DNA from 3 places in the Endozoicomonas sp. ALC020 genome. Region 3 is predicted to be linked to each of the others. Evidence: predicted binding sites of a transcription regulator. Region 3 holds the regulator's gene; each other region holds the start of a gene.
The links. Region 3 encodes PhoB, which activates phosphate uptake and scavenging genes when phosphate is short. Its sites were predicted from a motif close to TGTCATANNNNTGTCANA; they were not measured.

Region 1 (2,272 bases), 720 kb from region 3:
CCTGCGCTTCTTCAAAGTCATCCAAATCAGATTGAGGCAGCATAAAAACGGGATACAACAAAACTGTTTCTGGCTGATGCAACTGCCTGTGACCAGACAAATCTTTCCCCGATAGTTGAGCAAGCAGTTCTGAAGCATCTAACGGCGCCTGACGGAATGACGAACTGTTGAACGCCCTCTTCTGTGTAATCTCTGCCAAAGCCGCAGATAAATCTTTGTCACTGACGAATTGTCCGGATTGACCGGGAGTGCTGCGATATCCATCATAAAACCATTGTTTCAACCACTGCCCGATCATCAACACAGCTGACAGGTAGTCAAACTGCCAGTCAGGCCTATTAAACAATCCCTTGCCAGGAATACCCGGCATAAATGGTGGAGGTGGTGGGTCGGGTGGAAATCTGCCTCCTGATAATCGCAAGGCGGATTCAGGTGTTGATGTGGGCCATTCCGGCAGTGCAAAGCCTGTGCTGTTTTTCTCTCTTTTCTCACTAACATTCTCCGAAGAGATTAGCCACTGCCACAGAGATGACAGGAGGGCAACTTTAACGTCATCAGTTGACCTTGCTTGTGAGGGCGCATCAAACCATTGCTTTGCCTTTCCTTCTTGCGTTGCGGGAATACCAATAAGAAGTCCTTGAGAGTTGTCAGCAGCAAATCCACTGGCTGCCAGAGAGATCAAGAATGTAAATATGAAAGAAAACGGTTTTAAGTTGCACACAAATTTTCGCTTTTCTTCAGCTGGAGCCTCAGTGTAGCTGATACTGAATAGAGTGCGGTTTGGCTGCGGTGTTTTTCAGACAGCGTGTCCGGTCACGGCTATCTATCGCTCAATACCGGGTATACTGTCCCAAGATACTGAGAGTGGCGGCTTGAGTACTCAACTCCCATTTTTTTCAATTCTGTCATATTTCTGTAACACAGACCTTTTAAGGTACGCTCAATAATCTCTGCGACCAGTGCCATGTACCAACCAATAATAGAAGACAGCCCTGGTGTCGATTACAACACCCCGGCTCATAAACGTCATCAGTCACTTCGCTTTCTCAAAGATCACCTGACCCGGTGGGGTGTAGCCGTTGGTGGCCTCGGTGTTATTGCCGCCATTCTGCTGATCTTCATCTATCTTCTGTACGAAGTTGGGCCTTTATTCAAAAGTGCAGAAATTGAACAAAGCAGTACCTGGACACAGACGATCACAGGGGAGCAGCGCCCTCTCTATCAGAGTATGGAAGAACAGGCTGAACTGGCTTTTTCCATCACTGCCGACGGTGCCCTGACTTTTTCATCCACCCGAACCGGAGGGCAGAAATATCGCTATTCCCTGCCCCTTCCTGCCGGGACCTCAGTCACCACAATTAACAATGATCCATCCGGTAGCAACCTCCTGGCTGCGGGTCTGAGTAATGGTCAGGTCATCATTTTCAAGCACGGCTATCAAATTACCTGGCCTGATGACAAGAGGCTGATCACGCCAAGGGTCACCTACCCATATGGTGAGGAAGCGATTGATCTGATAACGGATAATGAGGCTGTTTCACACCTGAGTATCAGTGATAGTGAAGATCAGCTGCTACTCACCGGTTATGGTGACAAGCGCCTCTATATGACCGCTTTTAGCAAGGAAGAAAACTTCCTGACGGAAGAAGTCACGCTTGAAGAAATGAGTGTCACTCTGCCCGAAGTGGATGGACCTGTTCACGATGTACTGATTGCTCCGGATCAGCACTGGCTTTTTGTTCAATCCGGTGCTGATGGCCTGACACTGATCGATATCAGCAACATCAATCAGCCTCACGTCGTGTCAGAGACTGACCTGACTAACGACTCGGCCAGAGTAACAACCATGACATTCCTGTTGGGTGGAGTTTCTCTGCTGATAGGCGATGACACCGGCATGGTCAGCCAGTGGTTCATGGTCAGAGATGAACAAAACCAGTGGCACCTGCAAAGAATTCGCGAGTTCGAGCTGGCCGGTGAACCTATTATGCAGATAGTGCCTGAGCATCGCCGCAAGGGCTTTCTGGCAGCCGATGACAAGGGTAATGTTGGCATCTTCTACACCACAGCCAACAGAACCCTGCTGACTGAGAAGCTGACCGACGGTCCTGTTGAGCAACTGGTTATTGCCCCCCGTAGCAACTACATGCTGGTGAGTAGCAATGGCTCTACCGAATTCTGGCGTGTTGAAAATGAACATCCGGAAGTATCCTTGTCGGCTCTCTGGGGTAGAGTCTGGTATGAGGGTTATGAGAAGCCTGAATATATCTGG
Region 2 (2,272 bases), 730 kb from region 3:
CAGCACGACCACATCCGGGATTCGGTGATTCCCACCTTTTTACACTTTAATATTCCGATGATTATTTTTGGCTGGATTGCCGCCATGATTCTTTGAGTACCCGCCATAAAAACGGGGCCAGATGGCCCCGTGTGGATCACTCATGAATCTGTGATTACAGATCGAGTTCAGACAGATACTTTTCAACCACCTTGGCAGGCAGAGGGATGTAACCGTCTTTAACGACGACTTCCTGACCCTGCTGAGACAGTACCATCTTCAGGAATTCGCCTTCCAGAGGGGACAACTTCTTGTTGGGCTGCTTGTTAACGTACACGTACAGGAAACGAGACAGTGGATAAGAGTTGTTGACAGCGTTAGCGGGCGTTGCCTCAACGAATGGCTGACCGGCTTTCTTGGCCAGAGGTACAGTACGTACGCTGGAAGTCTGGTAACCGATGCCGGAGTAGCCGATGCCGTTTACAGATGCACTGACAGACTGAACCACAGAAGCAGAACCAGGCTGTTCATTTACGTTGTTACGGAAATCACCTTTGCAGAGGGCTTTCTTCTTGAAGTAACCGTAAGTGCCGGATACAGAGTTACGGCCGTACAACTGGATTGAGCGGTTTTTCCAGGCTCCGTCCAGACCGGCAGCACCCCAGGTACTGATGTCTTTGTCGCCACCACACTTGCGGGTGGAGGAGAAAATAGCGTCCACTTGAGCCATGGTCAGACCCTTGATTGGGTTGTCCTTGTTGACGAAAACAGCCAGAGCGTCAATGGCAACCGGAACAGCAGTGGGCTTGTAGCCATGCTTCTTCTCAAAAGCTTCCAGTTCCTTGTCTTTCATCTTGCGGCTCATGGGGCCGATGTTGGACGTTCCTTCCGTCAGAGCGGGTGGTGCAGTAGAAGAACCGGCAGCCTGAATCTGTACGTTCACATTAGGATATTCACGCTTGAAATCTTCTGCCCACAGAGTCATCAGGTTAGCCAGAGTGTCAGAGCCGACACTGGACAGATTGCCTGATACACCACTGGCTTTCTTATAAGTGGGGATCTCAGCGTCAATCTGACTGGCAGAGGCAGCCTGGATTCCGGTCGCAAGGGCAATTGTTGTTATTAGAGCTTTAAGCTTCATTCGTATCTCTCCTAAAGGGATTTTTTAGCCTCTCTTATACAGCTACAGGCATTTGTTTACTGGCAAGAACTATAAGATGAAAATGTGACAGTTATATGAACGACAGTGAAGCTTTATATTCGCAATAGTCATAATGTAAAATCACTGACTTTAATTCCAACTTGATTGTAGATTACTGATGAAATGCCAAGACAGGTACGAGCCCGGCTTGCAAAGCATGCCTCCTGTGCCAGTTTCTATTCGCTGAGTGTTTTAGCTACAACGCTAACTGAGAAGAGAAGTAAAATACCTTCAGCTGGAAAAGCTTCACGATCAGGAAGATCGCGGGCGCAAGAAACAACTGACATTATATATAAGGATTTTCAGAGTCGGTTGCGCCAAAAAAATAAAAACATCAAGTGCTAGAGAGCAATATGGAACTGAATAATGATCTTGCTCCCGGACCTCAGGGAGAACTGACGCTGAAAGTGCTGGCAGACTACCAATCTGTTAATACGACAGGCGATGTCTTTGGTGGCTGGGTGGCCATGCAGATTGATCAGGCTGGCGCAATCATGGCCAGAAAGATTGCCACAGGACGTGTTGTCACCGTTAGTATCGGCAGTATGAGTTTTATGCGCTCAGTTAAAATGGGCGATATTCTTGCGCTGTTCACCCGGGTGACAGAGGTCGGCAAAACGTCAATTCGGGTGGTCGTTGAAGCCTGGGTGGAAGATAAACACGGTCGCGCCAAGCTGACTGAAGCCAATATGGTTTTTGTAGCCATTGATACACAGGGCAGAACGTCTCGAATCCAGAGCGCCAAAAGCCCTTAGGATTTGAGGCAGTTTCAGTCTTGGGTCCAAAGAACCAGCTTTTCTGATAAAGATGCAAGTGAAACAGGTTTGTCCAGAAAATCGTCCATACCGGCAGACTTACAGGCAATCTTATCCGATTCCGAGGTGTTGGCTGTGAAAGCGATAACCGGTATTCCGGCATAGTGTTGCCCGGAGGCTCTGATTTTTTCAGTGGCTTCCAGACCACCCATGATGGGCATCATGCAATCCATGAGAATCAGGTTGAAGGCCTCTGAAGTCTCAAGAATGTCCAGTGCTTCCTGACCATTCTGGGCCACTTTGCAGCTGCAGCCCAATTTTTCAAGCAGCTTTTTGA
Region 3 (2,272 bases):
CTCTTCTGGACAGTGGCTTACGATACTCAATACGCCATGGTGGATCGTGACGATGATCTGAAAGTAGGTATCAAGTCCACAGCCATTCTATTTGGCGAGATGGATAACCTGATTGTTGGTTGCCTGCAGGTACTTACCTTGATGACACTGGCCATGGCAGGCCATCAACTGGAGTTAGGTGCTCTCTATTATCTCTCATTGTTGGCTGTCGCAGCCCTTTTCGTTTACCAGCAATGGTTAACCCGTCGTCGTGAGCGTGAAGCCTGCTTCAAGGCGTTTCTTAGTAACCACTGGGCCGGAGCCATTGTATTTGCAGGTTTCGTGTTGAGTTATCTTTGATCTTCAATCCGGCTTAGAGCCCGGTAAGTATTGCTACTTATGGTGGCTGTGGGGATAAATGGCGAAAAGCCTTACCCTGTAAACCCTGAGGGATCTTTTTATTTTTAAGCTGCAATATCAGCCTTTAGTGTGTCATCTGCCTGTAACATTTCAAAGGTGTAATGTCCGGTGTATAGTGCGGTTGATCAAAGTAGTGAGAAACAGCCTGAGCGATAGGAAAGGTGCTGTCCTGAGACACTACCATCCTGATATAGCCCTAATGAGCTTCAGCTGATAGATGCCAGAACGTCACCGCCGAAATCGAATCGACAGATAACAGGTAGAGATTAATGCCAGGAAAGACCATTCTGATCGTAGATGACGAAGCACCGATTCGCGAAATGGTGACCGTTGCTCTGGAAATGGCAGGGTATGACTGTCTTGAGGCAGCAGATGCCAGAGAAGCGCACTCTCTGATTGTGGATAACAAACCCGATCTGATCTTGCTGGACTGGATGTTACCAGATGTCTCTGGAATTGAACTGGCCCGTCGTCTGAAGCGCAATGAGCTGACCTCTGAAATACCCATTGTTATGTTGACGGCCAAAGGTGAAGAAGACCACAAAATCCAGGGACTTGAAACCGGTGCCGATGACTACATCACCAAGCCTTTTTCTCCCCGCGAGCTGGCTGCTCGTTTAAAAGCGGTTCTCCGTCGTACAGGCGGATTTGATAACCAGTCTCCCATTGTCATCAAGGGATTGGAGCTGGACCCTGTCAGCCACAGAGTCTCTATTGATGGCTCACCTGCTGAAATAGGACCTACCGAGTACCGTTTGCTGCAGTTTTTCCTGACGCACCAGGAGCGTGCCTATACCCGTGGGCAGTTACTGGATCAGGTCTGGGGTGGCAACGTTTATGTGGAAGAGCGAACCGTTGATGTACACATTCGACGCTTGCGTAAGGCCTTAGGTGATAACTACGAAGCCTTTGTGCAAACGGTTCGTGGTACTGGATATCGTTTCTCAACGAGGGTGTAAACCTTTTATGCTCAGTGCTCAGCAGTTATCTGGCCGGGAGTAATATGACAACAATTTCAAAAACCCATTTGCTGAGCCGCATGATCGCCTACGTGATTGTCGGGTTTTCCCTGGGCTGGTTGTTTGGAGAGCCTTTTTTAGGACTCTGTGTGGTCATGGGAGGTTATTTTGTCTGGAGCTTCCGTCAGCTTTTCAAGCTGCTGGACTGGCTGAATGACCCCAAGGCCAGGAGCAAAGAGCCTCCTGAGAGTAAAGGGTTCTGGGGGCAAATTTTTGATGGTATCTATCGATTGCAAAAACAGCACAGTCGTTCCCGGCAAAAGCTGGCCGGAGTGATTGAACGTGTTCAGGAATCAACTGCTGCGCTGAACGACGGTGTTGTAATGATAGATAATCAGAGCAACCTGGAATGGTGGAATCCCGCCGCTGGAACTTTGATAGGGCTTAAGACGCCTGACGATCAGGGGCAGTTGATTACCAATCTGCTACGTGATCCAAGGTTTGTCGACTACTTTGAGCAGGGTGGTTATCAAAAAGCTCTTGAGATCCCCTCGCCAATCAACCCTGATCATCAACTGCAATTTAATATAACGGTTTATGGCAAAGGCAATCGTCTCATGACCGTTAGAGATGTCACGCGCTTGAATCAGCTGGAAGTCATGAGAAAAGACTTTGTTGCCAATGTCTCCCATGAACTGAGAACACCACTGACGGTTGTGTCTGGATACATCGAAACCATGCTGGACAGTCTGGGCCCGGATTCAGGTCTGCCCCCTGTTTGGGAAAAAGCACTGAACAGGATGCAGGAGCAGTCGCTGAGAATGCAGAATCTGGTGGCAGACCTGCTGTTGCTGTCCAAACTGGAGTCGGCTGAAGCTCAGGCAGACGAGAATGGGGTTCATGTTAAAACCCTG

Region 1: the regulator PhoB is predicted to act here: its motif matches at 904-921, upstream of ACOJUO_RS06150 (ABC transporter permease subunit).
Region 2: the regulator PhoB is predicted to act here: its motif matches at 1,204-1,221, upstream of ACOJUO_RS06120 (PstS family phosphate ABC transporter substrate-binding protein).

What each region holds. Positions count from the first base shown of each region.
Region 1 covers NZ_CP184830.1:1,828,523-1,830,794, forward strand. The annotation lists gene ACOJUO_RS06145 (RING finger protein) at 1-682, opposite strand, end outside; gene ACOJUO_RS06150 (ABC transporter permease subunit) at 965-2,272, shown strand, end outside.
Region 2 covers NZ_CP184830.1:1,817,519-1,819,790, reverse strand. The annotation lists gene ACOJUO_RS06125 (Na+/H+ antiporter family protein) at 1-96, shown strand, start outside; gene ACOJUO_RS06120 (PstS family phosphate ABC transporter substrate-binding protein) at 155-1,120, opposite strand; gene ACOJUO_RS06115 (acyl-CoA thioesterase) at 1,534-1,935, shown strand; gene ACOJUO_RS06110 (response regulator) at 1,950-2,272, opposite strand, start outside.
Region 3 covers NZ_CP184830.1:2,546,156-2,548,427, forward strand. The annotation lists gene ubiA (4-hydroxybenzoate octaprenyltransferase) at 1-339, shown strand, start outside; gene phoB (phosphate regulon transcriptional regulator PhoB) at 669-1,358, shown strand; gene phoR (phosphate regulon sensor histidine kinase PhoR) at 1,403-2,272, shown strand, end outside.